4 regions of the Marinococcus sp. PL1-022 genome follow, and region 3 is predicted to be linked to each of the others. Evidence: predicted binding sites of a transcription regulator. Region 3 holds the regulator's gene; each other region holds the start of a gene.
What was found. Region 3 encodes LexA, which represses DNA repair genes until DNA is damaged. Its sites were predicted from a motif close to CGAACATATGTTCG; they were not measured.

Region 1: SIC45_RS14710 (YolD-like family protein) is a predicted target of LexA. The motif match lies at 3,125-3,138, and genes of this name have one in related genera.
Region 2: recA (recombinase RecA) is a predicted target of LexA. The motif match lies at 2,810-2,823, and genes of this name have one in related genera.
Region 4: SIC45_RS12710 (2OG-Fe dioxygenase family protein) is a predicted target of LexA. The motif match lies at 4,347-4,360, and genes of this name have one in related genera.

The regions. Positions count from the first base shown of each region.
Region 1 is NZ_JAWXCX010000001.1:2,877,643-2,885,081, reverse strand. It holds gene SIC45_RS14725 (PTS lactose/cellobiose transporter subunit IIA) at 1-159, shown strand, start outside; gene SIC45_RS14720 (glycoside hydrolase family 1 protein) at 255-1,649, shown strand; gene SIC45_RS14715 (6-phospho-beta-glucosidase) at 1,721-3,049, shown strand; gene SIC45_RS14710 (YolD-like family protein) at 3,169-3,510, shown strand; gene SIC45_RS14705 (hypothetical protein) at 3,579-3,875, shown strand; gene aroA (3-phosphoshikimate 1-carboxyvinyltransferase) at 3,953-5,299, shown strand; gene SIC45_RS14695 (nitric oxide synthase oxygenase) at 5,395-6,486, opposite strand; gene SIC45_RS14690 (NAD(P)H-quinone oxidoreductase) at 6,682-7,439, shown strand, end outside.
Region 2 is NZ_JAWXCX010000001.1:1,181,619-1,189,057, forward strand. It holds gene SIC45_RS05995 (competence/damage-inducible protein A) at 1-1,127, shown strand, start outside; gene SIC45_RS06000 (DEAD/DEAH box helicase) at 1,111-2,718, shown strand; gene recA (recombinase RecA) at 2,979-4,064, shown strand; gene rny (ribonuclease Y) at 4,410-5,972, shown strand; gene SIC45_RS06015 (TIGR00282 family metallophosphoesterase) at 6,036-6,833, shown strand; gene SIC45_RS06020 (stage V sporulation protein S) at 6,934-7,194, shown strand; gene SIC45_RS06025 (ABC-ATPase domain-containing protein) at 7,326-7,439, shown strand, end outside.
Region 3 is NZ_JAWXCX010000001.1:1,496,352-1,503,790, reverse strand. It holds gene SIC45_RS07705 (recombinase family protein) at 1-431, opposite strand, end outside; gene SIC45_RS07700 (hypothetical protein) at 459-701, opposite strand; gene lexA (transcriptional repressor LexA) at 860-1,486, shown strand; gene SIC45_RS07690 (hypothetical protein) at 1,540-1,854, opposite strand; gene SIC45_RS07685 (hypothetical protein) at 1,984-2,208, opposite strand; gene SIC45_RS07680 (hypothetical protein) at 2,298-2,597, opposite strand; gene SIC45_RS07675 (hypothetical protein) at 2,771-3,097, opposite strand; gene SIC45_RS07670 (hypothetical protein) at 3,119-3,412, opposite strand; gene SIC45_RS07665 (hypothetical protein) at 3,502-3,744, opposite strand; gene SIC45_RS07660 (hypothetical protein) at 3,888-4,190, opposite strand; gene SIC45_RS07655 (hypothetical protein) at 4,318-4,497, opposite strand; gene SIC45_RS07650 (hypothetical protein) at 4,672-4,914, opposite strand; gene SIC45_RS07645 (hypothetical protein) at 5,182-5,403, opposite strand; gene SIC45_RS07640 (hypothetical protein) at 5,638-6,087, opposite strand; gene SIC45_RS07635 (hypothetical protein) at 6,103-6,432, opposite strand; gene SIC45_RS07630 (hypothetical protein) at 6,563-6,841, opposite strand; gene SIC45_RS07625 (hypothetical protein) at 6,964-7,191, opposite strand.
Region 4 is NZ_JAWXCX010000001.1:2,462,521-2,469,959, reverse strand. It holds gene SIC45_RS12735 (SDR family oxidoreductase) at 1-402, shown strand, start outside; gene SIC45_RS12730 (pyridoxamine 5'-phosphate oxidase family protein) at 447-875, opposite strand; gene SIC45_RS12725 (manganese catalase family protein) at 1,110-2,030, shown strand; gene SIC45_RS12720 (nucleoside hydrolase) at 2,121-3,041, shown strand; gene SIC45_RS12715 (DUF2584 family protein) at 3,099-3,341, shown strand; gene SIC45_RS12710 (2OG-Fe dioxygenase family protein) at 3,389-4,195, opposite strand; gene SIC45_RS12705 (DNA topoisomerase 3) at 4,397-6,553, shown strand; guanidine-I (ykkC/yxkD leader) riboswitch at 6,585-6,683, shown strand; gene SIC45_RS12700 (multidrug efflux SMR transporter) at 6,780-7,121, shown strand; gene SIC45_RS12695 (DMT family transporter) at 7,121-7,438, shown strand.

The DNA.
Region 1 (7,439 bases), 1.4 Mb from region 3:
AAAGCACATTCCTACCAGACCAACCTGCTCACGAAAGAAGCAAGCGGCGAGGATTTTTCCGTTAATGTCATGCTTATTCATTCGCAGGATCATTTGATGACCTCTATGACGGTCAGAGACCTGGCTGAAGAGATCGTGGAAGTGTACCGCACCCGGTAAGCATAAAGAGGGACCCGGCCGAAAGAAAAAAACAGGCCGGGGCCCTGCTTGTTGTAAAACATATACAGGCACAACCATTTTAGGAGGTACCATCTATGGCAGAGAAGTTCACGTTTCCAAAAGGATTCTGGTGGGGGGCGGCCACATCCGCCACTCAGATTGAAGGCGCCGCGAATGAAGGCGGCAAAGGGAAAAATATTTGGGATCAATGGTTTGAAGAAGAGCCGAATCGTTTTTTTAACGGAGTCGGTCCTGGCACCACATCCGATTTTTATCACCAGTACAAAGAAGACATTGCCCGGATGAAGGACATTAATTTTAATTCCTTTCGCTTGTCGATCTCCTGGTCCCGGCTGATCCCGGACGGCTCTGGGGAAGTGAACCAGGAAGCTGTTGATTTTTATAACAATGTTATCAACGAAATGATTGAACAGGGCGTGGAGCCATTTGTCTGTTTATATCATTTCGATATGCCGATGGCGATGCAGGAGATTGGCGGCTGGGAGAACAGGGAGACAGCGGAATGCTTTGGCCGTTATGCCGGCATCTGCTTTGATCTGTTCGGCGACCGGGTGAAAAAATGGTTTACGCACAACGAACCGATTGTTCCGGTGGAGGGCGGCTACATGTACGACTTTCATTATCCTAACGTCGTCGACATGAAGCGGGCGGCCCAGGTGGGCTATCATACCCTCCTGTCCCACGTGTTCGCGGTGAAAGCCTTTCGTGAAAAGGACCGGGCCGGCGGGGAAATTGGCATTATTTTGAACCTGACCCCTTCTTATCCAAGAAGCAGCCATCCGGCAGATCTGAAGGCTTCCCGGATTGCTGATTTATTTTTTAACCGGAGCTTTCTCGATCCAACGGTGCTCGGGGAGTATCCTCAAGAGCTGATTGACCTGCTCGGGGAGCACGGCATGCTTCCGGACACAGAAGGCGGGGATAAAGAGCTGATCAAAGAAGGAAAAGTCGACCTGCTGGGTGTGAACTACTATCAGCCGCGCCGGGTCAAAGCGAAGGAAAACCTTCCGAATCCAAGCGCTCCAATACTGCCCGAGTGGTTTTTCGATCATTACGAAATGCCCGGCCGGAAGATGAATCCGTACCGCGGATGGGAAATTTATCCGAAGGGTGTCTACGACATTATGATCAATCTCCGGGATAACTACGGCAATATCCCGTCGTTCATTTCTGAAAACGGCATGGGGGTTCAGGACGAAGCCAGATTTATGGAAGACGGCATGATTCAGGATGATTACCGCATTGAGTTCATTCAGGACCATCTCGAATGGCTGCACCGGGCCATCGAAGAAGGCGCGAACGCCAAAGGATACCATCTCTGGTCATTTATCGATAACTGGTCCTGGGCGAACGCCTACAAAAATCGCTACGGCTATTTTTCCGTCAATATCGATACGCAGGAACGCACGCCGAAAAAGAGTGCGTACTGGATCACTGATGTTAGCAAAAATAACGGATTTGAAAAATAGCATTGCGGGCCGTCTGTCTATCTGCAGACGGCCTGGTCTGTATAAATACACGCAGAAAAAGGAGTGAGACGATGAAGAAAGGCATTAAGATTGTAACGATCGGCGGGGGCTCGAGCTATACGCCGGAGCTCGTGGAGGGCTTTATTAAAAGACATCACGAACTGCCGGTGAAGGAGCTGTGGCTCGTAGATATTCCGGAAGGAAAAGAAAAGCTGGAGATCGTGGGAAAGCTCGCCCAGCGTATGGCAGCCGAAGCAGGTGTCGATATGACCGTGCATCTTTCCTACAGCCGGGAGGAAGCACTGCCGGGAGCGGATTTTGTCACCACTCAGTTTCGGGTTGGTATGCTTGAAGCGCGGGCGAAGGACGAGCGGATTCCGCTCTCCTACGGCGTGATCGGTCAGGAGACGAATGGACCGGGCGGGCTGTTTAAAGGACTGCGGACCATTCCGGTTATTATTGACATTGTGCATGACATCGAGCGGCTGTGTCCGGACGCGTGGCTTGTAAACTTTACAAACCCGGCCGGCATGGTGACAGAAGCGGTGCTGCGCTATACGAATCATGAACGCATTGTCGGTCTCTGCAACGTGCCGGTGGGAATGCAGATGGGTGTGGCCGAAGCGCTTGGAGTAGAGGGCAGCCGTGTCCGTATTGATTTTGCCGGACTGAACCATATGGTGTACGGGCTGAACATTTATCTCGACGGTGAAGATGTAAAACAGCAGGCGCTTGAAGCGGTGGCAGATCCGGCGAATGCCTCCACGATGAAAAATATCGCAGCGCTCGGATGGGAGCCGGATTTCATACGGGCTCTGAAGGTGCTTCCCTGCCCGTATCACCGGTATTACTATAAAACAGAAGAAATGCTGGCCGAGGAACAGGCGGCAGCCCAGGAAACCGGCACCCGTGCGGAGGTCGTACAGGGGGTGGAGGAGGAGCTTTTTGCCCTCTACGGCGATGAAACACTCCGGTCGAAGCCGGAGCAGCTGGAGCAGCGCGGCGGGGCTTATTACAGCGAAGCGGCCTGCAGCCTGATCAACTCGATATACAATGACACCCGGGACATCCAGCCGGTTAATACGAGAAACCGCGGTGCCATTGCAGGGATCCCGGCGGAGTCGGCGGTGGAAATCAGCTCCGTTATCACAAAGGACGGTCCGAGGCCCGTGGCTGTCGGAGAGCTTCCGGTGGCAGTCCAGGGACTCGTGCAGCAGATCAAGTCGTTTGAACGGGTAACTGCTGAAGCAGCGGTGACGGGAAACTACGGGACGGCTCTTCTGGCGATGACTATTAATCCTCTCGTTCCGTCTGACACAAAAGCAAAACAGATGCTCGATGACATGCTCGAAGCCCATCGGGAGCATCTGCCGCAGTTTTTCCAGACAGAAAAGGCTTAAAACAAAGAAGGTCTCCTAAATCAGGAGGCCTTTTTGTTAGAAAAATTTTGCCAAATTTTAAAATAAACCACAAAAAGAACAAATGTTCGTGTATACTAAAGCGAAAGGGGGCGTTACGGATGAAAGAAAACAAATTAACCCCGGGGTCGAATATGCGATGGGAATCCAGCCGGATGATTCTGCCGGAGCACCGGGAAATGTGGCTGCGTCACCAAAAAGAGGACCGGATGAAATTCAGGCCCCTCTGGGACGAGCAGCAGCTTGAGGAGTTTTCCCACCGCCTTCACGAAGCTGCGGCGGCTGGAGTGGAAGTAACGCTTCATGTGTTTGATCCTTATGCAGAAATAAAGATGACCGGAAAAATTCTGCATCTGGACGAGCTGAACAAAACAATTAAAATAGAAGCAGGCGGGGACGTCCGGCATATCGGTGTGCAGGACATTATGGACCTGGAGACGTAAAAGCATGTTTTTAAAATATACCTGAGGGAAAGAAAGGCAAGAAAAGAACCCAAAAGGGAGCGAATGAAATGAAGGACAAAAAATTCAGCAGAATTTCCTTAACGTCTTCCCTGGGAGGTGTCGGGCTGATTGCTGTATCTATCATTGTGTCTGCCGTATTTTCTCTTCCCGACAGCAGTCCCTTTGTGCCATTATTTGGGTCGCTGCTGACGATCGGCATTCTGCTGCTTGCGCTCAGTGCATTCATGAGCATGATTGCTTTTTCGCGCAGTGAGCCGGGATGGATGAAGCTGAGCGGTTGGATTATTATGGCGGTGCTTCTGCTCTGGTTTATGGTCAGCCCGGCACTTACCGGTGTAGTGTAAATCTTCAAAAAACGCTGGTTGCGCGCAATACTGGTTCATGGTGTAATGTAGAAAACGATGCAGAGGACGGATGTTTAATGAGTACACCAGATTTTCGGGCCCGCTCGCCGTGGGCATCATTAACAGATGTAGACAAAGTACACGTTTCCCCAGTTTCGCCGGGATCGATTCAGACCTCTTTGACGGTGCCTGGAAGCAAAAGCTTTACGAATCGGGCCCTGATTATGGCAGCACTGGCGGAAGGCACCTCCACCCTTTCAGGCATTTTAAAAAGCGATGACTCGTACTGGTGCCTTGGCGCTCTGCGTGCGCTCGGCGTGAAGTCCGAAGTGGAGGGCGATACGGTGACGATCCACGGATGCGGGGGCCGGTGGCCGGAGGAGGACGCAGAGCTTTACATAGGAGCAGCCGGTACTACGGCCCGTTTCCTTCCGGGGCCGCTTGCAGCAGCCGGTAGCGGAGTTTACAGGGTGGAAGCGAGCAAACGAATGAGTGAACGTCCGGTGGAGCCGTTAATGGAAGCCCTGGAAACGCTCGGAGCCGATGTTCATTACATAGATAAAAAAGGGTTTTATCCGCTTGAAGTTCATGCGGGCGGGCTCCCCGGTAAAGAAGTGACCATTTCCGGCAAATTATCGAGCCAGTTTATCAGCGGCCTGCTGCTGACGGGTGCCTATACAGAGGAAGGCCTGCGTATCCGGATTCCGGATTACATCGTGCAGCACGCCTATGTACACATTACGCTCGATTTAATGAATCAGTTCGGGGTGCCGGTTACGTACAACGAGGATTTAACTGACATGCAGGTGCCGGCAAAGAGCTTTCAGGGCCGTAGCATGGCGCTTGAAGCAGATGCGTCGACAGCCAGTTATTTTATGGCACTGGCGGCACTCACGGCCGGAACGGTCCGTATTAATAATTTAACAATGGACACCAATCAGCCGGATATAGGAATGGTGAATGTGTTCGAAAAAATGGGCTGCCGCGTGGAAAAGGGTGACACCTACATTGAAGTCACAGGTCCGGAACAGCTTTCGGGCGGATTTGAGCTCAGCATGAAGGAAATGTCCGATCAGACGCTGACCGTTGCTGCTTTGGCTCCGTTTGCCGATGCCCCGATTACGGTCCGGGAAGTGGAGCATATTCGTCATCACGAATCAGACCGCATTCACGCAGCGTGCACAGAGCTTCAGAAAATGGGCATCCGGGTGGATGAATACTCGGACGGTCTGAAAATATACCCGGGGACGCCGGTTGGCGTGTCACTTCATTCCTACGATGATCACCGGGTGGCTATGGCCCTTTCGCTGATTGGAGCGAAGGTGCCCGGAATCTATATTGAAGATCCGGGATGCGTGTCGAAAACGTGTCCGACCTTCTATGATTTGTTTGAAGCAGCCGGTGTACCGGTGAAATTTTCATAAAAAAAGAAGCCCTCTCCATTTTTTAGGAGGGGGCTTTTAGCGCAGAAATTATGATGCGGCAAGCTTTCGGCAGGCTCCACCTGCTTCTTGTATCATTATTTATAAGGATGCTGCTGGTAAAAGAAATTCGGCGTGTGCATGATATTGCGGTAGGAGCTGTGAAAGATATGAGTAGCGGCCGGCGATACCGGCGGGATCAGCCACGTCCAGTCACCGGTTACTTCCCGGCCTGCTTTTTGCTCCTGCTGCTCAAACCGTCTGAACTGCGAGGCGGCCGTGTGATGATCCACCATGCTGACGCCTGCTTTTTTATACGAATGCAGCACGGCGCGGTTCATCTCGACAAGCGCCCGGTCCTTCCATAAACTTCCCGCGTACGTCCGGTCGATGCCAAGCACGTCTGCAGCCTGCGGGAGCATATTGTAGCGGTCCTCGTCTGCGAGATTCCGGGCGCCAATTTCCGTTTCCATGTACCAGCCGTTAAACGGAGCGGCCGTATACGTGATGCCGCCGATTTCCATTTTCATATCCGAAACAATCGGCACGGCGTACCATTTTAAACCGAGCGTGGAAAAAGCATCGCTATCCGGATGGTTAATCGGAACTTCTAGTACTTCTTCGGTTTTCAACGGAAACCACTGGGGAGCACCTTCGTTTACCTGAACGACCAGGGGAAGAAGGTCAAAGGATGTTTTTTCGCCCTTCCATCCCAGTGATTCACAGTACTTTGTGAAAGCAACAGACTGTGGGTCGCCAATGATTTCCCCGTCCCGCTCGTAGCCGGCGTAGCGGATCAGCTGGTAGTTCCATATGCGCATCCGCTCCTTCCCGTTTTTGACCGAAGGAAATACAGAGATCGTGGGAATAATTTTGCCGTCGTTTTCTGCGTAGCGGATATGGTGGCGGAGCGCTTCGACTGCCTGCTCTTCGGTACGCACGTCCCGGCAGTCGATAACCTGCAGGCTTTTCCAGAAAAAACGCCCGATACAGCGGTTGCTGTTGCGCCAGGAGACCTTCGCTCCGAATGACAATTCTTCAAACATATGCTCATAGTGCCCGGAAGCTTCAATCTCCTGCTCTACGTTTTCCCAGCGTTCCTCAAAAACGGCCAGTGGCTGGCCTGTTTCCCGGTAATACTGCTCTAAAAATGCATATGCATCCTGTTTTAATGCTTCTACATTGGTCATGATTTGTCTGCACCTCAGTTTTTGCTTTTTTTTCAGTATAAAGGTATTATCTTCCGTTATCGAAAAATTACTCTTAAAAAAGCTATTTCCCGGGAAATAAACAACTGTGGCAATGACAGATAAATGTACGAGTTGACAGGTTCTGCAAGGAAGCGAATACTGGAAACGAAAGATAAAGGGAAGTGAGTGATAGCAATGAAGGCAGTAATTACTACAGAAACCGGCGGACCGGAGGTACTGCAGATTCAGGATCGTGAGGCTCCGAAGCCGGAGATGGACGAGGTGCTGATCAGGGTAAAAGCAGCAGCCGTGAACCGGACCGACATTTTAAACCGGGAGGGCAAGGCCGGATACATCGAAAACCCGGTGCTCGGCATTGAAGTGGCTGGCGTGGTGGAAGAAGCAGGCACTGAGAACCCGTTTTCGCCGGGCGACCGGGTAATGGGGCTCGTGAATGGCGGCGGCTACGCAGAATATGCTGTTATGCGGGCCGACCGGGTGATGAGGATACCGGAGGCGTTCACGTATGCCGAAGCAGCGGCCGTTCCGGAGGTATTCTTAACGGCCTACCAGACGCTCTATTGGATCGGGCACCTGAATCAGCATGAATCTGTCCTGGTTCATGCCGGGGGAAGCGGTGTAGGCACAGCGGCCATTCAGCTGGCCAGCAAGCTTTCGTCAGCCCGTGTCCTTACCACCGCCGGATCAGCAGAAAAGCTGGCATTCACCCAAAAGCTCGGTGCAGATGTCTGCATTAACTATAAAGAACAGAATTTTGAGGAAGAGGTGCTTGCGGCTACCGATGATAAAGGCGTAAATGTGATTTTGGATTTTGTCGGGGCCTCCTACTGGGAACAGAACCTGAAAAGCATTCAGACTGACGGCCGATGGGTGTTGATTGGCGTGCTTGGCGGGGCGAACGTACCGAACGTGAACCTGATGAAGCTGTTAAT
Region 2 (7,439 bases), 310 kb from region 3:
GGGATAATGAAGCGCGGATGCACGAAGCTGTCGGGGAAGCCTCCGAGCGGGCGGATATCGTTATCCTGACCGGCGGCCTCGGACCGACGCAGGACGATATTACCAAGGACGTGGTGGCTGATTTTACCGGCCGCAGACTGCTCGTGCACGAAGCGTCAGCGCAGAAAATCAGGGACTACTACGGCCGGACGGGCCGTGCGATGCCGGCGTCCAATATGCGCCAGGCGCACTACGCTGAGAGCAGCACGGTGTTTGTTAACCAGAACGGCATGGCCTGCGGGATGGCCGTTGAAGAAAACGGCACGCATTACGTTTTAATTCCGGGGCCGCCCCGGGAAATGAAATCCATGTACAAGTATGACGTCGAGCCATACGTGGCGGCGCTTGCCGGAAGCGGCAGGCTCGTTTCGTCCCGGGTGCTCCGTTTTTACGGCATCGGGGAATCCTCGCTTGAAGAGGAGCTGCAGGATTTGATTGAAGCCCAGACGAATCCGACCATCGCCCCTCTGGCAGGCGATGGCGAAGTCACGCTCCGGCTGACGGCAGCTGCCGCAACTGAGGATGAAGCGGTGCAGATGATTGCCGGCGTCGAGGATCAGGTGCTCGGCCGAGTCGGGGAGCATTTTTACGGCTACGATGATGATTCGGTCTTTAATCATACGGTGAATGTGCTGAAAGAGCGCTCGCAGACGATCGCTTCGGCAGAAAGCCTGACCGGCGGCTGGTTCGCAAAATCCATCGTGGACATCCCGGGCGCATCAAGCGTATTTCAGGGGTCGGTCACGACGTATTCCAAAGCAGCCAAAGAGCACATTCTCGGCATTGACCGGCCGCTGCTTGACGAGGAGGGCGCTGTGAGCGCAGCCTGCGCAGAAGCGATGGCCGAAAAGGTAAAAGAGAAATTCAGCACCGACGTCGGTATTTCCTTTACCGGTGTCGCCGGGCCGGACCGCGATGAGGGTAAAGAGCCCGGACTCGTCTGGATCGGAGTTTCCGGACCGCACGGAACGATCTCAAAACAAATTCACATCGCCGGCACCAGGGATCGTGTCCGCTTTATGGCTTTATATGAAGGGTGCCGATTGTTATGGAAAGAAAAGGTGGTAGAAAATGACAACATTCAATGATTTTCAAATGAAGGACGAATTAAAGCAGGCTGTACGGGAGATGGGCTTTGAAGAGCCGTCCCCGGTACAGGAAAAAGCGATTCCAGACGCCCTCGAGCAGAAGGATCTGATCGGACAGGCACAGACCGGTACCGGCAAAACGGCAGCGTTTGGCATTCCGATTTTAAATAAAGTAACCGAGGAGCCGCACGTGCAGTCGATTATCATTACTCCGACCCGCGAGCTTGCCATTCAGGTTTCCTCGGAAATCCAGAAGCTCTCCAAGCATTTAAACATCCGTTCGCTGCCGATTTACGGCGGCCAGTCGATTGGCCATCAGATTAAAGCACTCAAGCAGGGCGTACAGATTGTCATCGGTACGCCGGGCCGGGTGCAGGATCATCTCCGCCGCAAAACTCTGCACCTCGACAAGGTAAATACCGTGGTGCTTGACGAAGCGGACGAAATGCTTGACATGGGCTTTGTGGAGGACATTGAAGCAATTTTAAAGCAGGTGAACGTCGACCGGCAGACGCTGTTGTTCTCGGCGACGATGCCGCCGGCAATCCGCAAGCTGTCGAAAAAATACATGGTGGATCCGGTCACAGTATCGATCAACAAAAGTGAAGTGACGGCGCCAAATATCGAGCAGTCCTACTTTAAGGTGCTCGAGCGCAACAAGCAGGATTCGCTCTGCCGGATTCTGGACGCGCGCGATCCGGACCTTGGCATTATTTTCTGCCGGACGAAAAAAGGTGTGGCAGATCTGACCGAAATTCTGCAGGCCCGCGGCTACCTCGCAGACGGGCTGCACGGGGACCTGACCCAGCAGCACCGCGACGCCGTTATGAACAAATTCCGCACCGGTGCGATCGAATTTCTCGTCGCCACAGACGTGGCTGCGCGCGGTATTGACGTGCAGAACGTCACACACGTGATCAACTACGACATTCCGCAGGATCCGGAAAGCTACGTGCACCGCATCGGCCGCACAGGCAGAGCCGGACGCAAGGGCGAAGCACTGACGCTTGTCACGCCTCGCGAAATGAAGCATCTGCGTTCGATCGAGTCCGAAATCAAAATGTACATTCCGTCGCACCGGGTGCCGACCATCGAAGAAGTGGTGGAAAAGCAGCAGGAGGCGTGGAAACGTCAGATTGCCTCGCAGATGGAGGAGGAGTCGGAGCTCAGCCTCTTTAATGAAATTACGGACGAGCTTCTCAACGAGTATGATCCGAAGGATGTGGTCCGCTCGCTGATGAAGCTGAACTTTGCCGCCACGGTGAGCGAATCCGACGAAAGCAGCGGCTTCGGTGAAACCGGCGGCGCCCGCGGCATGACAAGATTCTTTATCAATGTCGGCCGCAATGTGAACATGACGCCGAAAATACTGATCGAGGAAATTTCGAACGCTGTCGGCATTCCCGGCAAGTCGATCGGCAAGATTGATATTTTTGATAAATTTACCTTTGTGGAAGTACCGCAGGACAGCGCGCCGTTTGTGTACGAAGCCCTCCGGCACGCTCGCATCAACGGCACGCGCGTGAACCTCGAGCCGGCGAAGCCCCGCCCGGCCCGTCCGAACCGGAACACGCAGCGCCAGTCTCAGTAATCCGTTCGCTCTTCAGCGGCAGCCGCCGCTGAAGAGTTTTTTTACCGTCAGCCTGTCAGCGGCAGGAGGTTTCGGGGGTATGGAAAAAACACGAATAAATGTTCGCATATCTGTTGGCAAATCGAACAAAAAAAGATATAATGTAGAAAGCAGGAAAACAGCGGGAACGCTTCCTGAATAACAGCAGGCATGTATGGATACGCTCTTCGTGGGGAAGAGAGTATCTGTTTAATAGTATATATCCTTGAAGGAGAGATAAGATGAACGAAAGAAAAGCCGCATTGGATCAAGCACTGAGCCGCATCGAAAAACAGTTTGGCAAAGGATCGATCATGAAGCTAGGCGACCAGACTGACCGCCGCATTTCCACCATTTCCACCGGCGCCCTGGCCGTAGATATTGCCCTTGGGGTCGGCGGCTATCCGCGCGGACGTGTTGTGGAAATTTACGGTCCGGAATCCTCCGGTAAAACGACTGTGGCCCTGCACGCCATTGCCGCGGCCCAGCGCGACGGGGGCACGGCAGCCTTTATCGACGCGGAGCACGCTCTTGATCCAAGCTATGCCCGGGCGCTTGGCGTCAACATTGATGACCTGATTCTTTCCCAGCCGGACACGGGCGAACAGGCGCTTGAAATCGCCGAAGCACTTGTACGAAGCGGCGCGATCGATATTCTTGTCATTGACTCCGTGGCAGCCCTCGTGCCGAAGGCGGAGATTGAAGGCGAAATGGGCGACAGCCACGTCGGCCTGCAGGCACGCCTGATGTCCCAGGCCCTGCGGAAGCTGTCCGGGGCGATCAGCAAATCGAACTCGATCGCCATGTTCATCAACCAGATCCGTGAGAAGGTCGGCGTCATGTTTGGCAGCCCGGAAACGACTCCCGGCGGCCGTGCGCTGAAATTCTACTCCTCGGTGCGTCTTGAAGTGCGCCGGGCGGAAACGCTCAAACAGGGCAACGAAATGGTCGGTAACAAAACGAGAATCAAAGTAGTGAAAAACAAAGTAGCACCGCCGTTCCGTCAGGCGGAAGTGGATATCATGTACGGGGAAGGCATTTCGCGCGAGGGCTCCATTCTTGATATCGGTGCCGAGCTCGACATCGTGCTTAAAAGCGGCGCATGGTACTCCTACGAAGGCGAACGTCTTGGACAGGGACGGGAAAACTCGAAGCAGTTCCTGAAGGAAAATGAAGCAACGGCCGCGGCGATTGAACGGAAAATTCGCGACCACTACAAGCTCGACGACATCCAGTCCGAACCGGAAGAGCCAGAGGAAGAGCCGGAAGCTCCGGCAGAATCCGGGCTGCTTGCCGAAGAGGAAGAAACAGCAGATACGAATCGTTAAAGCATTGCCGAGGCGCCGGAATTCCGGCGCCTTTTTTCGTGCAGAAATAGGTCTGGGGAAAGCAGCAGGGCACGGAACGCCTGCCGGGCGGGCAGAGAACGCCGGGGCCCGGGAGAAAAGAAAACGGTGTCAATCCCCATAAAAACAGGGATTCCTGCCGGTGAGCTTTCTTGACAGCGCCCGGCGGTAAAGATACAATAAAGAAGTGGAACGTTTGTTTTGTTCCGCACTTCGATGAGCGTATTAATTCGCAAGCAGAACAATGCGGACACGAAAAAGAATCATCAATGCAACTTTCGCAACAACCGAAAGTGAACAATCAGATAGCAAGAGGAGGTGACATGTATGAACACTGCAATCATCTCCATTTTGCTTGTTATCGGTGCATTGATAGTTGGTTTGATTGGATATTTTGTCCGAAAAGCGATTGCCGAAGCGAAATTCAAAAGCGCCGAGCACGAAGCCGGCCAGATTGTGAAAGAAGCTGAGCGGCAGGCAGAGACAATCTTAAAAGAATCGCGGTTGGAAGCTAAAGACGAAGCACATCAAATTCGGGCAGAAGCAGAGAGTACTCTGAATGAACGAAGAAATGAAGTTCAAAAACAAGAAAACCGCTTGATGCAGAAGGAAGAGAGCCTTGACCGTAAAAGTGAGACGTTGGACAAAAAGGAAGAATCCTTGGAGCGCAGAGAGGAGTCTCTCTACGAAAAACAACAACAGGTTGAGGAAAATAACAGCAAAGTGGAGGAGATTCTCGCCAGACAACAGGAGGAACTTGAACGTGTTTCCGGCATGTCGCGGGAGGATGCAAGAGAGCTGATCCGCCGCGAAACCGAACAGGAAATGGAACACGAAACGGCGCTTCTGATCAAGGAACGCACAGAAGAGGCCAAACAAGAAGCCAACAAAAAAGCGAAGAATATTTTATCCCTGGCCCTGCAGCGCTGCGCTGCCGACCATGTCGCCGAAACGACGGTGTCTGTGGTGAACCTGCCAAACGATGAAATGAAAGGGCGGATCATCGGCCGTGAAGGACGCAACATTCGGGCGCTTGAAACGTTAACCGGTATTGATCTTATCATCGATGATACCCCGGAAGCCGTCATTCTCTCCGGCTTCGATCCGATCCGCCGCGAGGTGGCGCGCATTGCGCTTGAACGCCTCGTGCAGGACGGCCGCATTCATCCGGCACGTATCGAGGAAATGGTCGAAAAAGCACGCCGGGAAGTGGATGAGTTCATCCGCGAATACGGCGAAGAAGCAACGTTTGAAATGGGCATCCACGGGCTGCATCCGGATCTCATGAAGATTCTCGGACGCCTTCACTTCCGGACAAGCTACGGCCAAAACGTGCTGAAGCACTCGATGGAAGTGGCGCATTTGACCGCGCTGATGGCTGCCGAACTCGGGGAAGACGAACAGTTGGCCCGCCGCGCCGGACTGCTTCATGACCTCGGGAAGGCCATCGACCATGAAGTCGAAGGAAGCCACGTGGAAATCGGCGTCGAGCTTGGCAGGAAATACAAAGAGCACGAGGTCGTCGTCAACAGTATTGCTTCCCACCACGGGGATACCGAAGCAACCTCCGTGATTGCTTCCCTCGTCGCTGCCGCAGACGCGCTGTCCGCGGCACGGCCGGGAGCACGCAGGGAAACGCTTGAAACGTACATCCGCCGCCTGGAACGGCTCGAAGAAATTTCGGAATCCTTCAAAGGGGTCGAAAAAACCTTCGCCATTCAGGCCGGACGCGAGGTGCGGATTATGGTGAAGCCGGATGTGGTGGACGATCAGCTGGCACCGCAGCTGGCAAGGGACATCACAAAACGGATTGAAAGTGAATTGGATTATCCGGGCCATATCCGTGTAACGGTGATACGGGAGACCCGGGCAGTAGATTATGCGAAATAAAGCGGTGAACGCCACCGCTTTATTTTTTTATGCGCCCACACGCGAAGAAAGGAAGTCACAGACATGAAATTTTTATTTATCGGCGACATCGTCGGATCCCCGGGACGGAACATGGTGGAGGAGTACCTGCCGCGCCTGAAGCGCAGGTACCAGCCGACGGTCACGATCATGAACGGCGAAAACGCCGCCCACGGTAAAGGCATCACCGAAAAGATTTACAAGCAGCTGCTCCAGGCAGGAGCTCAGGTGATTACGATGGGCAACCATACGTGGGATAACAAAAATATTTTCGAATTCATTGACGAGGCCAAAATGATGATCCGGCCGGCCAACTATCCGGCGGGCGTGCCCGGGGAAGGGATCAAATACCTGCGCATCAACGACCAGGAGGTGGCAGTCATTAACCTGATCGGGCGGACGTTTATGGGCAATCCGAACGACGATCCGTTCCAGAAGGCCGATGAGCTTGTCACGGAGGCCTCGGCACGTACGAACTTTATTTTCGTGGACTTTCACGCGGAAACGACAAGCGAAAAACAGGCGATGGGCTGGTTTTTAAGCGGCCGGGTGAGCGCCGTTGTCGGTACCCACACCCACGTGCAGACCGCCGACGACCGGATCCTCGACGGTGGGACCGCCTTTTTATGCGACGCGGGCATGACCGGCCCGAGCGACGGTATTCTCGGCATGGAGCGCGAAGCGATCATACGAAAGTTTCAGACGAATCTGCCCACCAAGTTTGAAGTGGCCGAGGGGCGGGAACAGTTAAATGGAGTCGTTGTGAAAGCGGATCCGAAAACCGGAAAAGCGACAACGATTGAACGTATCCGCATTGACGAAGCCCACCCATTCTTCGAATAAAAAAGAATATTGAGCAAAAAGCAGGAATATGTCCCTTCTTTCATGAATTATGCCTAATACAATGGCGTTACCATTGATCCTACGCAGGGAGGTACTAGAAATGGAAGTATTAAAAGTATCCGCTAAATCTACTCCAAATTCTGTCGCAGGTGCCTTAGCCGGAGTTATTCGTGAAAAAGGAGCCGCAGAAATCCAGGCGATCGGGGCCGGCGCGATCAATCAGTCCATCAAGGCAATAGCCATTGCCAGGGGATTTGTGGCGCCGAGCGGCATCGATCTGGTCTGCATTCCCGCTTTTACCGATATTGAAATTGACGGCGAAGAACGAACGGCGATAAAATTGATTATTGAGCCGAGGTAAACGTCTTCCGCCGCATCCGGCGGCGCCCAGGCGCTGCCGGCAATTCTATACATATCACCGGCCGGTGGTACAGCAAGGCGTCCATGCGGCGTCTTTTTGTATGCCGGCAGACAATTGAAAGGAGCATACCAATGAAACAACTGATTCAAACGCTAAAACGCATCGACCGAAAAGGCTACAAAGCCTACAACGATATTAAAGGCACGCACGAGTTTTCGGATTTTCAGCTGCACATGGACCACGTG
Region 3 (7,439 bases):
GCCCGCTGCATCCCCCGTTTGATTTTAAAATTATGCAGCCGGCGCTGATGCTCTTCCACGATCGACAAAATCTCCATAATCATATGGTCGGTGTCCGCAATTTCGAGCTCCCCGTTATCCTTCACTGTATAGATGGAGGTGCCCCTTTTCTGCAGTTCATGGAGCACGGCGATTTTGGCATTTCCACGACCAAGCCTCGTGTCATCGGTAATCAGCAGTGTATCCGCGCTCGTGTCATCAAGGAGCTCAAACACACGGAGAAGCCCGTCCCGTTCCACGGAATAGCTGCTCTCCTGCTCCGTTACGGTCTGCTGCACCGTCCAGCCATTCGCTGCAGCAAGAGCCTCCAGCTCCTCCTGCTGCCTGGCAAGCGAGGACTGCTGTTCTTCTTTTTCCGTACTTACCCGGGCGTAAATGATGCAGGTTTTCATGTCTCAGTGATCCTTTCTGTTCGTGTTTTACTGTTCGGGAGCGTCAAATGTAACCGTTCGTTCCCACGGCTCTTCCTGATAGCCTATCCTGTCCTTTAAAACCGGATGCTCCTGCTCATAGACGATTTCTGCCGGACGGTCTGCTTCCGTGTCGTCCAGCGTTTCCGGCGTGATCGAAGCGTCCGCTGAATATACCAGAAATAAAAGTGCAAATGCAAACAAGGCCAGCATGGTCCAGTCCGTGAAAGTAAAAGCTTTGAGTTTATTCATGTGCATGTTCCCCCTGAATGAGAATGTATGTTCTTATATTCATCCAGTATACCAGAATACCTGTTCCCGTCAACAAAAATATTAGAACGGGTGTTTGCGTTTTTGTTCCCCTCATGCTATACTTTATTCAGAAAAATTCCTCAAAAGGAGGTGCGGAGATGAAGCTATCCAAGCGCCAGCAGCAAATTCTTGATTATATAAAAGAAGAAGTAAAAGAAAAAGGCTATCCGCCTTCGGTACGGGAGATCGGGGAAGCTGTCGGACTCGCTTCGAGTTCTACGGTTCACGGGCACCTCGCCCGCCTTGAAAATAAAAATTTAATCCGCCGCGACCCGACAAAGCCACGGGCGATTGAAGTGCTTGAGCTTGAGGACCAGGGCAGTGAGCCGATCCACGAAAGCAAAGCCGTATACGTGCCGGTCATTGGTAAAGTAACGGCCGGGGAACCTATTACTGCGGTGGAAAATGTCGAAGAATACATCCCTCTTCCAGAGCGCATGGTGACCGATGAAGAGCAGGTATACATGCTTACCATCCAGGGCGACAGCATGATTGAGGCCGGGATTTTTGACGGGGATCTTGTTGTTGTGCAAAAACAGCAGACCGCCGATAACGGCGATATCATTGTCGCTATGACCGATGAAATGGAAGCAACGGTTAAACGGTTTTATAAAGAAGAAAACTTTATCCGGCTGCAGCCTGAAAATGCCACCATGGATCCGATTATTTTAGAAAACTGTACGATACTCGGCAGAGTCACCGGCGTTTTCCGCACCATCTTTTAATCACACAAAACAGGCCGCCTGCAATTTTTAAAAAGCAGGCGGCCTGTTCTATATTATGCCCGTGCAGCAAGCGTCCGGTATTCCGTAACAATTTTGTCTTTTCGAATATCCCGATCAGTAATTACCACTACCGTGGCTGACGTAATGTGTTCCCGTTCAATAAATTCGAGCCCCCGGAGCCAGAGCCACTCATACACCGTTGTCATATCTACATCCAGTTCGTTTTTTTGAAGCGCCTCTGCCGTAATCTGCATCGACAGCAGCAATCGTTCACGTTCAAAAATGTGAAGCACCGGTCCATTAAAATGTTCAGACTCTCCCGGGCTGCCTTCATACGATCCGTGGTAAAAGTCAAGCAGGCGTGCCATCACTCTTCCCCCTTTAACGACTTCAGGACTGATCCATGCCCGAAGTTCGTTTTTCTATTGGTGAATTGTGATTCCTTTTCCCTGCACCTCTGCTGCTAAACCCGAATTTCTTCCACACCTCCTGAAAGGCTACTGGTCAAGCCATTCTTTAATCTGCTGCTTGTCGTTATCATCAAGATTGCCTTCCTCGATCCAGTAGCTCATCAGCTTCATCATGCCCTTCTTGGAGAGCCCCACCCGGCTGCTGTCGGACGGGTGGCTGCTGATGTCCGTTTTTCCGTATTGGTAAATGGATACATACGGCGCCTCCGCGTGGTTTAAATTGTGAAGATCCTTCTTTTCAAAATGCAGCATTAGTATGCCCCTTTCTGTTTTCCGTAATTTTTTTCACCTGTGCCCGCCACAAAAAAGAGCCTCCCGGGAAGGAAAGCTCCGCTTAGCGTTTACATGGATTTAGAATACGGTTTGTGACAGATCGAATGATCGATCGTTTCATCGGATTCACCGCTGTACACACAATCGCAGGTATCTAATACGTAAGTATGCTCTTTGGCGTGAATGACCTGACTTCCCTGATGAAATAACAGTTTTTCATCGGCCGGCTGAAAATCACTCATCGAATGAAGCACCACTTCATAGCCATCGGCGTATTCAATCACCTTGTAATGAATTTCATGACCGTCACTGCTATACGTCACCTGCGGCTGCGTTCTGCATTTGAATTCCACTAAAGCCACTGTCATCCACCCCCTCCACTTATTTATACCACAGTTTATGCTGTTCGAGAAGACACCCGCCCGTTTTTTTCAGAAAGAATTTCCCTTCGTACCCGGTGAAAGCCGTTTCTCTCAACGCCTGCTGCCCAAAAAGCAATCAGCCTGTTTCTTCTATATAAATAGAAACAAAAAGCACCCTCTCAGCTGGAGGGCGCTTCGAACTCTCTCAATAAATTGTCGTACGTTTTGTTTAATTCTCCGTCGGTCACGTCCTGAACGGTGATGACGAGACGCTTTCTTTCCGTCGGCTCTTCCTGCTCCAGATAGTCCATACCGATATTCCACAGCCATTCCGGCACGTTTTCTTCCTTTAAACTGGCTTCGGCTGCCATCGCCGAGGTGGTTACCTGGACGAGCAGCACCAGCTCTTCCTCCTGATACACTTCGACTGATTCTCCGGCAAAATGGATCGGACGTACGCGGTAGCCTTTCAGCCCCTCCTCGGAAAAACCCGGTTCCTGTGCCATAGTCATCCTCCTTTCATCCAATTACGACTGTTCCTGGAGCGCGCTGCTCCCTTCGAGCTCGATGCTTTCCTGATCCACCCGGGTAATATACACCTGACCGCCAAACTGAAATCCCTCCCGGGTGTAAAAATACAGATCCAGTGCAGGGGAAGCACTGTCGAACGCCTGATGGAAAAATTTCTCGTTTTCGCAGTCTGTAATGGTGACGGTCCAGCGCTCCAGCGGCCCGTCACCTGCCTGCAGCTTCCCTTCATTTACATGAATAATTTCATTTGTGGAGATTGTTTTAACGGATTCAAGTGCTAATGTCGGCATTGCGTCCTCCTGGGTGTCGTTATTTCTTTTGGCTTCATTCTTTAAAAAAAGGCGGCTTGTTTAAAACCGCCTGCTTGGTACATTAATTTCTATTCGTCCACCTGCCGCTTATATTCTTCATAAAGCTCGCGGCCTTCTTTTGTAATCGCGATGCCGCTGTAAACCGCCTGATCTTTCTCTCCGGAGGCATCGTCATACGTCACGTATCCGTGCTCCGCAAGCTCCTGAAAACGGTCCTGTTCGATTTCATCTGCCGGCGACCATTTGGCCCCGATTTCCCCGCGCTCGACTCTTCCGGCGAGCTGGGCCATCGCTTCTTTTCTCGGACTCATGGCTTTCTCTCCTTTCTCCATCGTGGAGCATCTTTTCACAGCTATAATCCCCGAATTCACGTGTATTAAACGTTCGGATGCCAGCTTCCCAGCATACAAAAACAGGCGCCAGCTTCAGCTGCCGCCCGTTCTTCAGTCCTGCTTTATATCTGCACGAGTTCATCGAGACCGTCGAGGTGGCAGTGCTTCTTCTCGCTGCCTTCAATGTTTTTGAATTGAACGAGTCCCTGATACTCTGCTTCTTCGGTTTTGATCCGGATGCTTATGCTGTTTCGGCTCGTAAACTCCCCGGAAAATTCCTGCTCCGCATTATAAATGACTATGGTCCAGGCACTTTCCCCAATCCGGTCCGGATCGGACGTTTCGAGATACAAGTACGCAGAATCAAACCGAAGCTCCGATTCGTCGAGTACAATTTCGTTAATTTCCTGGGTTTCCTGTTTCATTTTTGTCGCCCCTTCACTCTAATAGGTGCTGCACGTGCCGGCAGAATCACCGGCTTCTTTTTATCCTATTACACCCGGGAGACGATTTGAAACCTCGGAAAAGCAGCGGCCGGGCAGAAGGCCCGGGTCACTCCTTCCATTTGTGAATGACATAAAAAGCGACTGCCGGGGTCGGAAACTGCGTTAATCCCCAAAGGCCCCATTTCCATTTTGCTTTTCCCTGCTTTTCTGCTTCCCGGTAAAGCCACCAGGCCTGCAGAAGCAGCAGCGGCACCAGCAGCCAAGCGGTGTTTCTTTTCTTGTTCATCATCATCTTCCTCTCTGACAAAGACTGGGAGGTACTTTGTTCATTATACTACGCCAGCGCTTTTAAAAGTTTTCTATCTAATAAAAAAACCGGACTTTCTGGAAAAAGTCCGGTCCGCACCTGCGTAATATAAAATGTCCGCCTACTCCCGTGCACCATAAGCATGTCCGGTTTTTACATATTGTCCTTATCTTTCCAGTGCTCATTTAAGACCGGCAGATCACTTACTACCGAAATAATTCGTTCATTTTCCCGGAACTCCCGTATGCCCTTCAGCAGCTCCTCTTCGGTATTAAAAATATGTTTTTTTCTTGCCGGGAATTTTTCCTTGATGTCTTCTTCTGTCCCTACGAAAACTTCATTTCCTTCTTCATCGATCACGTAAGAAAATTGAGAGATAGCGCATGCTCCTTTCAACTTCTGTTCCGCTCAAAGCATAACACTCCTACGCCCTATTGTATAGGAACGAGCCGCAGCCTGCCGCAGTAAACATGCAGGCCCTGCTAAAATGATAAAACTCCTTTCCAACAGAAGTGATGCTATTGTATATAAAAATAAACATAAATCCATCAACAAAATGCATACACGACAACAGTTATCCGTAGCGCAAAAATGTATATGTAAAAATACAAAGGATACCCGACACCCCGGCGTATCCCCTGATTTATTTCCCCCTGGCTATTGCTAATACAAAATATAAGTGTTTCCATGGAGCGTCATCGTTTCCTGGTCAAATGGCATATAGATCCGGTCGTACTTCGGGGAAAACGAGCTGTCATCAAGAGCATGTATGTCAAATACAAATCCCTCATCGCTCTCCCACGTTAAACAGTGCAAAAGACTCCCCTCATCGCTTAACAGCACCTGCACATAACGGACGTGACGGTTGACATACACGACAGCCATCGCTTAGCCCCCTCTCTTTAATGATACTTCAATTCCAAGTAATAAAGTACTATTATTTTTCGAATTACGAAATTTATTTTCCGGTTCTTTTTAACCCGGTTTATATTTTTACCGCTGTATATCGTGTGTATCTTTTAAGAAACACTGCACAATTTAATTTTTTGTATATAATTAACTACAATTTTAAAATCCATAAAAACAGCCCGGAATGTTTCCGGACTGCATCTGTTGCTTTTATTCTTCAATATAGGGAAGAAGCGCCTGTTTAAATAATATTGATGCCTGTTCTTCATTAAATACAGTGCCCGTTTCCGTTTCCCATCGGCACGAGTTTAAGTCCTTCAGGTAAGCACTGCGCGGCCGGACGTCGCTGACGTTATAGGCAGAGTCGTTAATACGAATCTTAAAGTTCATTTCCAGAAAGCCTTTACGGGTGAAAATCTCACCGGATTCAATAATAAGCTCCGAAACGCCGTAAAAATATTTTACGTGCTTGTTGCTTTTTACCTTTTCTACTTTTAAATCTGACCGTCCGTTAATGGTCCCCATTAATTCATCAAACATGCCTGTCAGCTCCTCCGAGCAGGCACGTATGCTTTCCATCTGCTTTTCCTCTTCCACGGTGGACGCCTGTTTTTTATTCTGGCGGGCCGTGCTTGATAACTGATGAATCCAATTGTCCATGTAAGACCCCTCCCTTTATCGCAGGAATTTCATTTTGCTATTCACATCATCATCGAGCGGCGCGTAGGCCCCTTCGATGTAGTGCCACTTGATGAGGAATTTTGACCGGACGAACTTTTTCTCGCGCTGCGTCTGCAGCAGCTTTTCCCCGTCTTCATCTTCATCAAGCTCGGCTTCGATTTCATGTTCGATCCATATGCCCATCTCATCGATGGAATCAATTTTGACGATAATAAACTTTTCCATTGTCTTAGGCGCCAAAATCAACTGCAGTACTTTATCCTCCTTGGCTACATCCGCGAGAGCGATTCTAACATTTTTTCCTATGGAATCTCGAAATGACATGTTTACCTCCTGTAGAAACGTTTTATGCTGCTGGTTAGTATCCCGGGTCTTCACATTTCTTTAGATTGTCTCTTTCCGGCCGCTTTGGCCGGCATGCTCATTGAAAAAGCACCCCACGCGGGATGCTTTATTAGTACTTGCTAATTTTCCCCTGGCCTTTGATAATAATATTTCCTTCCGACTCTTCGTCGCCTGCTTTCGACGCCCTGCCTGTTCCTTCATACTCCGCCAGGCTGTTGTCCTTAATGCGGAACTCGTTGCCCTGATCCGAAAACAGCTCCATGCCTCCGGTGAAATTAATTAATTCCGCCTGCCAGGTATTATCGTCTTCAATCGTCAATATACCGCTTTCTATCGGGATTTCTCCCCGTTTATCACATGTTATAAATTGAAATTCCAGTTTTTCCATTCCCGGTGTCCTCCTCCGTGTGCTGTGCGGCAGAGAAGCGTTAGCCTGCCGTTCTTCCTATACCCGTCTTTCCCTGTTCCGGGCGGATTAAAAACCAGGATCCTCATTTTTTATAAAGGAAACTACAGTTTTTTAGCCCAGACGATCGTGTCATGGACAGCTTTCGCCTCATGCCGCAGCTCGTTGCTTTTTTTCATTCGGTCGATTCTCACAAGCACTGTGGCTGCATGCAGCTTTCCTTCAAACCGCTCTGACAGCTCGTCTGCCACCTTCAGTTCATGGGATTTTCCCCGGTCCTTCAGATAGTCGACAATCAGTTTGTCCAGCTGCTTTTTCTGCTTTTTATTCACGGCCTTTCCTCCTTTATCATACGTTTCATCACCGTTAATCCCTTTTACCCGCTTTTACTGCCGGGGTAATCCTTTTTCTGCCCAGCAGTTAACATAATCATATTATTTATTAAATGAAAAGCCCTCTTCAATAATACGCTGTTGGATTTCATTCCCGGCCATCTTCTGCTTTAAGCAGCCAAAGGGAAATTTTCACCCTCGAAAACAGGAAACTCCGCTTATAACCTAGAAGTAAACAGTTAACCCCA
Region 4 (7,439 bases), 970 kb from region 3:
CCTGAAAAAACAGTGAGCGTGGATCAGCAGGGAGCAAAAAAAACCATCGATTCGGCAAGAGTGCAGGAGGTGCAGCACTACGTTATGCTGAGCGGGATTGGCGTCGAGAACCCACAGGGAGCCCTTAAACATTACGCGGAGGCAAAGTTGAACGCGGACAGGCATCTGCAGAGCAGCGGAGTGCCATACACGATTGTTCGTCCGGGCAAACTGACATTTGAGAAGGGTACAGGAAAAATAGAGCTCGCAGAAAAGCTTTCCAATCCCGAAAAAAGAGATATATCCAGAGAAGACGTGGCACGCACGATGATCGCCGCCCTGGATATTGAAAACGCCCGCGGGCAGACCGTCGAGCTGCTTGCAGGAGATAAGGATATTCACGAGGCCTGGAAGGCTTTATAAAATAATCCCCGCCGGCATGCGTACCGGCGGGGACTTTTATTTGCTTAAGAAGAAAAGTCGATTTCCTCGGGAGTATCTCCTTTGGAGTTCATCAGGCGGATAGAATCCGGCTGGATTTCGAGGACAATATAGTCGGGATTGTCCGGGGAGCCAAGCCAGGACTGCACACTGTCAGTCCAAACCTTTTCCTTGGTTTCCTGATCATGGCGGATTACTGCTTTGCCGGAAATTTCAACAAAAGCGTCTCCATAGCCTTCACCGTCGTATCCAAGCAGAATATGCACATTGGAATTCTTCTCGATTTCTTCCGCCTTATGGGTTTTGCTGCTTGTCGGCGTAAGAAGAGTGAAATTGTCATTGTAAAACGTCATATAGCGGGAGTGGGGCTTGTTGCCTTCAATCGTGGCAAGGACGCCTACCTTGTTGCTGTCGATGATATCTTGTGCATGTCTCTTTGCTTCGTTTTTATCCATGGATAAACCTTCCTTTCGTAGTGAAACTAATTATCATTATTCCTGCCGCCCCGAACTTTTAAACATGGTTTCAAAGCCGGAGAAACAGGATTTTTCGAAAATAATACAAATTGTATAAAAAGAATGAATATTGTTAATAGACAAACATTTAGTGTTTGCTTAAAAGGAAGAACGGAAATAGGTAAGTGTATTTTGCTTGCGGAATACGAATTTAAACCTATAGGAGGAATCATTGTGTTTAAGAGAATTGACAAACTGCAAATCGACCTCCCAACGCCCAGTAACCCAGACGCGAACTCAGCCAACGTCGTACAGGAGCTTTTAGGTGGAAAATTCGGTGAACTGTCAACGCTTAATAACTATTTATTCCAGTCGTTTAATTTCCGCAGCAAAAAACAGCTAAGACCATTTTATGATTTAGTCGCAAGCATCACAGCCGAGGAACTCGGACACGTAGAGCTGGTTGCCAATACAATAAATTTATGCCTGCAGGGTTCAACAAGCCAAAGCGGCCAGGACCCGGCCAATCCGGACAGCACACCGCTCAGTGAAGCCATGGATTCAAGAAATCCGCAAAGCTTTATTTTTGCCGGGCAGAACTCTGTACCGAAGGATTCGATGGGAGCACCGTGGACAGGAGACAATGTCTTTACAAGCGGCAACCTGGTCAACGATCTGCTTCACAATTTTTACCTCGAGTGCGGAGCCAGAACGCATAAAATGAGGGTGTACCAGATGACAGACAATGAAACCGCCCGTGAACTCTGCGGATACCTGCTTGTGCGCGGCGGTGTGCATGTAGTGGCCTATGCCAAAGCGCTGGAGAAATTAACAGGCGTGGACGTAACGAAAATGCTTCCGGTGCCGGACCTTGATAACAGTAAATATGATCATGCCCACAAATACGAAGCGAAGGGCGCACACCGTAAGCTCTATCGTTTCAGTGATAATGATTACACCATGCTTGACCGGATCTGGAACGGACCGACACCGGTTGGGCCACCGGGCGAACTCGAGGTAGTCAGCGACATGCCGACGCCGGAGGGCGGAGAAATTCCGAACCTCGACCATATTCCGGAGGAATTCGCCCCGGGATTTGACGAGCAGCAGTTCCGGGAAATGGCGAAAAAATTGAACTACGAAGCAGGACTTTAAACATCGGAGTCCGAAGCATGAAAGCACCGCCGGCCGGCGGTGCTTTTGGTTTGAATAAACATACAGTCTTAGAAAGAAAGGAAGCAGCAGATGAAAATACCAGTAATTATGGATATGGACCCGGGACACGACGATGTCATCGCTTTATTTCTTGCAGCGGGGCATCCGGATATGGATATCCGGGCTGTAACGACCGTTTCAGGCAATGCAGATATAGGAAAAACAACAAGAAATGCTTTAGTGGCTGCTGATACCGCAGGCCTTAAGGGAGTACCGGTGGCGGAAGGAGCAGGAAGGCCCCTGGTCCGCAAGGCGGAGCACGCTCCTTCTATCCACGGTGAGTCCGGTCTGGATGGACCAGAGCTTCCGGCGCCGACACATAAGGTGGAGGAAAGACATGCAGTGGACGTAATGGAAGAGCTGCTGCTTCATTCAGAGGAAGAGATTACCGTTATTGCGACCGGCCCGCTCACCAATATTGCCATGCTATGCCGTAAAAATCCGAAGGCCGCTGGTCGTATTCGCCGCCTGTCGGTTATGGGAGGCGGCACGTTTGGCAACTGGACACCTGCGGCAGAGTTTAATATTTATGCAGATGCAGAAGCAGCAGAAATCGTTTTTTCAAGCGGCATCCCAATCACGATGTGCGGCCTCGATGTCACTCATCAGGCGTTATCATCCGAGGCTGTGGTGGAACGGATTAAAGAGATACCAACAATGGCGGCCCAGTTTACGTATGAACTGCTTGATCACTTCCAGCGTGCCTACCAGGAGCGTTTTCATCTCGCGCTCCCGCCGGTTCATGATCCGTGCGCGGTGGCAGTGTGCCTGGAGCCGTCCCTGTTTACATTTGAATCAGCCGAGGTAAAGGTGGAAACTGCGGGAAAGCATACGTACGGAGAAACGGTCATTGATGCTTCCGCTGCTGACGGGCCGGTGCAGGTCGCAGTGGAAGTCGATAATGATAAATTTTGGGATTTAATCGTACAATCGCTTAAAAATCTGCCATAATGGAAATAGAAAAGTAAGCGTTATAATTAAAGAGACAAGGGAGCAGGAGGGACGCATATGGGTTTTTCTGTAGAAATGAACTGGGAAATTATTACGAATAAACAGGCCGAGCGCCTCGATGAAAAAAATTTCCGGCTGATCAAAGATAATTATCAAATGTTTCCGCTTGATCACCCGCTTCCCATTCACACCTTCGCCGAAAAGGTGCCGTTTGGCAAGGCGGTTATACACCGGGTGGAATGGGAATCCCACCGCACCACAATTGAATATGAGCTTGTGTCCCTAACCTCGGTCAACTAAGCAGACAAATAGTGAACCCCCGACGCGTGCTGCGCCGGGGGTTCGGTTTATACATAATCCATATTGTCTGTATCACCGTGCATGCTTCGGATCTCATCCGGGTTGGCAACGACAGTAGGCTGGTAGTCAATTAAGATGGCTGAGCGCTCTCCGGGCCCGTCCTCCGGGCCTTTGCGTACGGAGCCGACGTAATGAGTGACCAGTGGATCATACACCCCGTAGGATTCAAGCGGGCGGGTCATGTAAAAGGAATCAGTAATTTTTTCCTTGTCAACCTCCTCCGGCATCTGCCCGCGAACCTCCGGAACAGAAATGACGTTCCGTGCGCCTTCGATATTGCGCCGGCGGATCAGGTGCGCAAATGTGAACGGCTCGCCGTCCTGATGCAGCGTATTTGGCGAAGAAAAAGCTTCGTCCTCACCGGATTCAACGTGCAGCTTCACAAAGTGGACTCCTGCATGAAATGGCATCAGCGCATCCTCGCGTGTCCAGAATGTCTGGCGGAAATTAAAGGCGATCAGCGCTTCAAGCAGCCGGTTGTGCCTGACGTTTTCGGGAATGGCAGGAAAGCGGCGGCTCGCGTCCGGGTATTCCGGGTTGAACGACCCCTGGAAATAATCGTAGTAGCTTTTACCGTTTTTAACCGTTTCCGGCAGCCATTCGATCCGGTGGGTGCCGGGAAAAATAACGGCACGGCCATACTGCCGGTAGCGGTTCAGATCCGGGGCATAGTCATCGGCCGGAAGGTCGTCAAAGGCGGCGGTGAGAGCAGCAAGATCGGCTTCGCTGTAGCTGTCATGCAGGATATCGGCTAAATCGTAATATTCGTATCCCTGCTGTTTTAAAGGCTTCATTTGTCTATTTCTCCTCCCGAATGGTGGTTTCTTCGAGTGGAAGCATCCTTCCATTGTTTTCACAAATGCTAGTGTATCACGCGCGGCCGAAGTTGAGTATATGAAAGCCGGGCTCCATCTTTCGTTTTTGTGACAGATTCATTATAATTAAAGAACAAATGTTCTTGAATTCAAAGAAATCAGCGAAGAGAGGAATTTCTTATGCCAGTTATCCTAGCGGAGAAGCCGTCCCAGGCAAAAGCCTACGCAGCCGCGTTTCAAATACAGGAAAAAAAAGATGGGTATATGCGGCTGAAGCCGTGCAGCCTGTTTCCGGACGGGGCGGTGCTTACCTGGGGGTTTGGCCATCTGCTCGAGCTCCGGGCCCCGGCCGATTACGAGTCCTCCTGGAAAAAATGGTCGCTCGATACCCTCCCGATGCTTCCCGCCCATTTCCGCTTCAAGCCTAACCCCAGGGCATTCAAGCAGCTGAAGATTGTCAAACAGATGCTGCAGGAAGCCGACAGCATTATTATTGCGACCGACTGCGACCGGGAAGGCGAGAACATTGCGCGCAGCGTTATCGACTATACGAAAACGTCCCATAAACCAACCCGGCGCCTTTGGATCAACAGCCTCGAAAAGGAGGAAGTGTATAAAGGGTTCGAGCAGCTCCGGGAAGGCGCAGACTATCTCCCTCTTTACGAGGAGGCACGGGCCCGCCAGTTTTCCGACTGGATTGTCGGCATGAATGCGAGCCGTCTGTATACGCTGCTGTTAAAGCAGAAGGGCATCAATGAAGTGTTCAGCGTCGGCAGGGTCCAGACGCCGACACTCAAGCTTATTTACGATCGGCAGAAGGAAATTGAAGCGTTTGTGCCCGAGCCTTACTGGGACCTTGAAGGAACCTTCCGGGCGGAAGCAGGAGAGTATAAAGGAAAGTATAAAAAGCGCTTCGGCTCAAAGGAAGAGGTGCTCCGGATCTGGAAGGAGCACGGACTGAAAAAGGATACCGAAGGCACGGTTAGGAGCGTAAAAAAAGAGGAGAAGCAGGAAAAGCCCCCGCTCCTTCATTCGCTCTCGAGTCTGCAGACGACGATGAACAAGAAGTATAAAATGAGTCCGTCGGCTGTGCTGAAAACGGTGCAGAGCCTGTATGACGAACCGTTAAAAGCTGTTTCCTATCCGAGAACGGACACCCGCCACATCACGTCAGGGGAATTTAACTACTTAAAAGGAAATCTCTCCCGGATGCAGGAGTGCATGAACACCTCCTTCGAGCCGGCGTCCACCACACCCTCAAAGCGGTTTGTAGACGGAAGCAAAGTCCAGGAGCACCATGCGATCATTCCGACTAAAAAAGTGCTGAGCCAGACTCAGCTTGAAAAGCTGAACCGGGCCCAGCAGCAGGTGTATAAAGAAGTCATGAACAGCGTGCTCGCGATGTTTCACCGAAACTACGTATACGAAGAAACGACGGTGGAAACGGACGTCCATGGGCTTATTTTTGAAAGCAAAGGCCGGGTGGACCGGCAGCTGGGCTGGAAGGAGCTCTTTCCGGCGCCCAGGAAGAAGAAAGACCAGGAGGACAACACTCTTCCTCCACTAGCCGAAAAAGAGCAGGTTAAGGCATACGTCCAGGCGGCTGAAAAGGAAACCCAGCCGCCCAAGCCTTACACCGAAGGACAGCTGATCAACATGATGAAGTCCTGCGGCAAATGGATCGAGGATGATGAAACGTCTAAAAAAGTATTGCAGGAGACGGAAGGCCTTGGGACTGAAGCGACGCGCAGCACCATTATTCAGACGCTGCAAAAGCAGGAATATATCCGGATTCAAAAGAACATTGTGGAAGTGACCGCCAAGGGCCGGGCACTTTGCGAAGTAGTGGAGGGAACGCTTTTGTCCAAGCCGCTGCTCACCGCGAAGTGGGAAGCCTTTTTGAAGCAGATCGGCAGCGGGGAAGCGAATAAGGAAGCCTTTTTAAAGCAGACGGAGGCTTTCACGAAAAAACTGGTGGAAGAAGCGCCGGCAGGCATAACGAATATGCAGACGAAGCCGGATCAGGTCGCCTCCTCCAAAAAACAGCCGCAGCGTGCAGAGCCAATTGCCCTCTGTCCCGTATGCCAAAAGGGACAGCTGATGGAGAGGAAGTCCTTTTACGGCTGCAGTGAATATGCGAATGGCTGCAAATTCACCGTCCCGAAAACGTTATTGAAGAAAAGAATTACCCAGGCGCAGGTTAAAAAGCTGTGTGAAAAAGGGGAAACTCAGGTGATTAAAGGATTTAAAGGCAAAAAGCCGTTTGACGCCAAATTAAAACGTAAAGAAAATGGCGTGGAATTTGTGTTTCCAGCTAAAGACAATGCCTCGTCGTAGACAATATCCGGAAATTTGATATACTGTGAGGCAGAATGTTTTCTAGGGTTCCGCGGCATTGCCGGTCTGGTCCAAGAGAAAACCCGCAGACGAATAGTTTGCGACACGGAGGGATAAAAACCCGGGAGATCTTCGCTGCGAAGACTTCCCGGGTTTTTTCGCGGTTAAAGCTGTAATGAATATTTCCGGGAAATAATTAAGAAAGCACCGGCAAGGAGGGATTGTAATGGGATGGATCAACGTCGCGGCAGCGGCAGCATTTGAAATTCTCTGGGTCGTGGGCTTGAAGCACGCCTCGGCCGGATGGGAATGGGCCGGAACGCTTGTGGCTATCGTACTGAGCTTTCTCTTTTTAATCCGGGCGGGCGAACACCTGCCGGTAGGAACATCATACTTGGCCTTTGTCGGTATTGGGACCATCGGAACGACGGTTCTTGATATGATCTTTTTCGGCCAGCCGTTCGAATGGATCAAGCTGGTCTTTATTTTCATGCTGATTGGAGGCATCGCCGGGCTTCATACAGCCTCCGGGCGTGCCAAAGCAAATGAAGGGAGCATTAGACAGTGATGACATGGCTGTATTTGATCGGTGCGGGTATTTTTGAGATGATTGGTGTTTCGATGATTAATGAATGGATCCAAAAGCGGGTCATTTGGCCGCTGCTTTTAATTGCTGCCGGGTTTGGAGCAAGCTTTTTTCTCCTTTCCCTTGCGATGCAGACGCTCCCGATGGGGACTGCCTACGCTGTCTGGACAGGAATAGGGGCAGCAGGCAGCGCACTGTTTGGCATGCTTTGGTACAAAGAGCCGGCAAACACAGGCCGGCTTATAAGTATTGCGGTGATCCTTGCTTCTGTGGTGGGCCTGAAGCTGATAGCGCCATAAA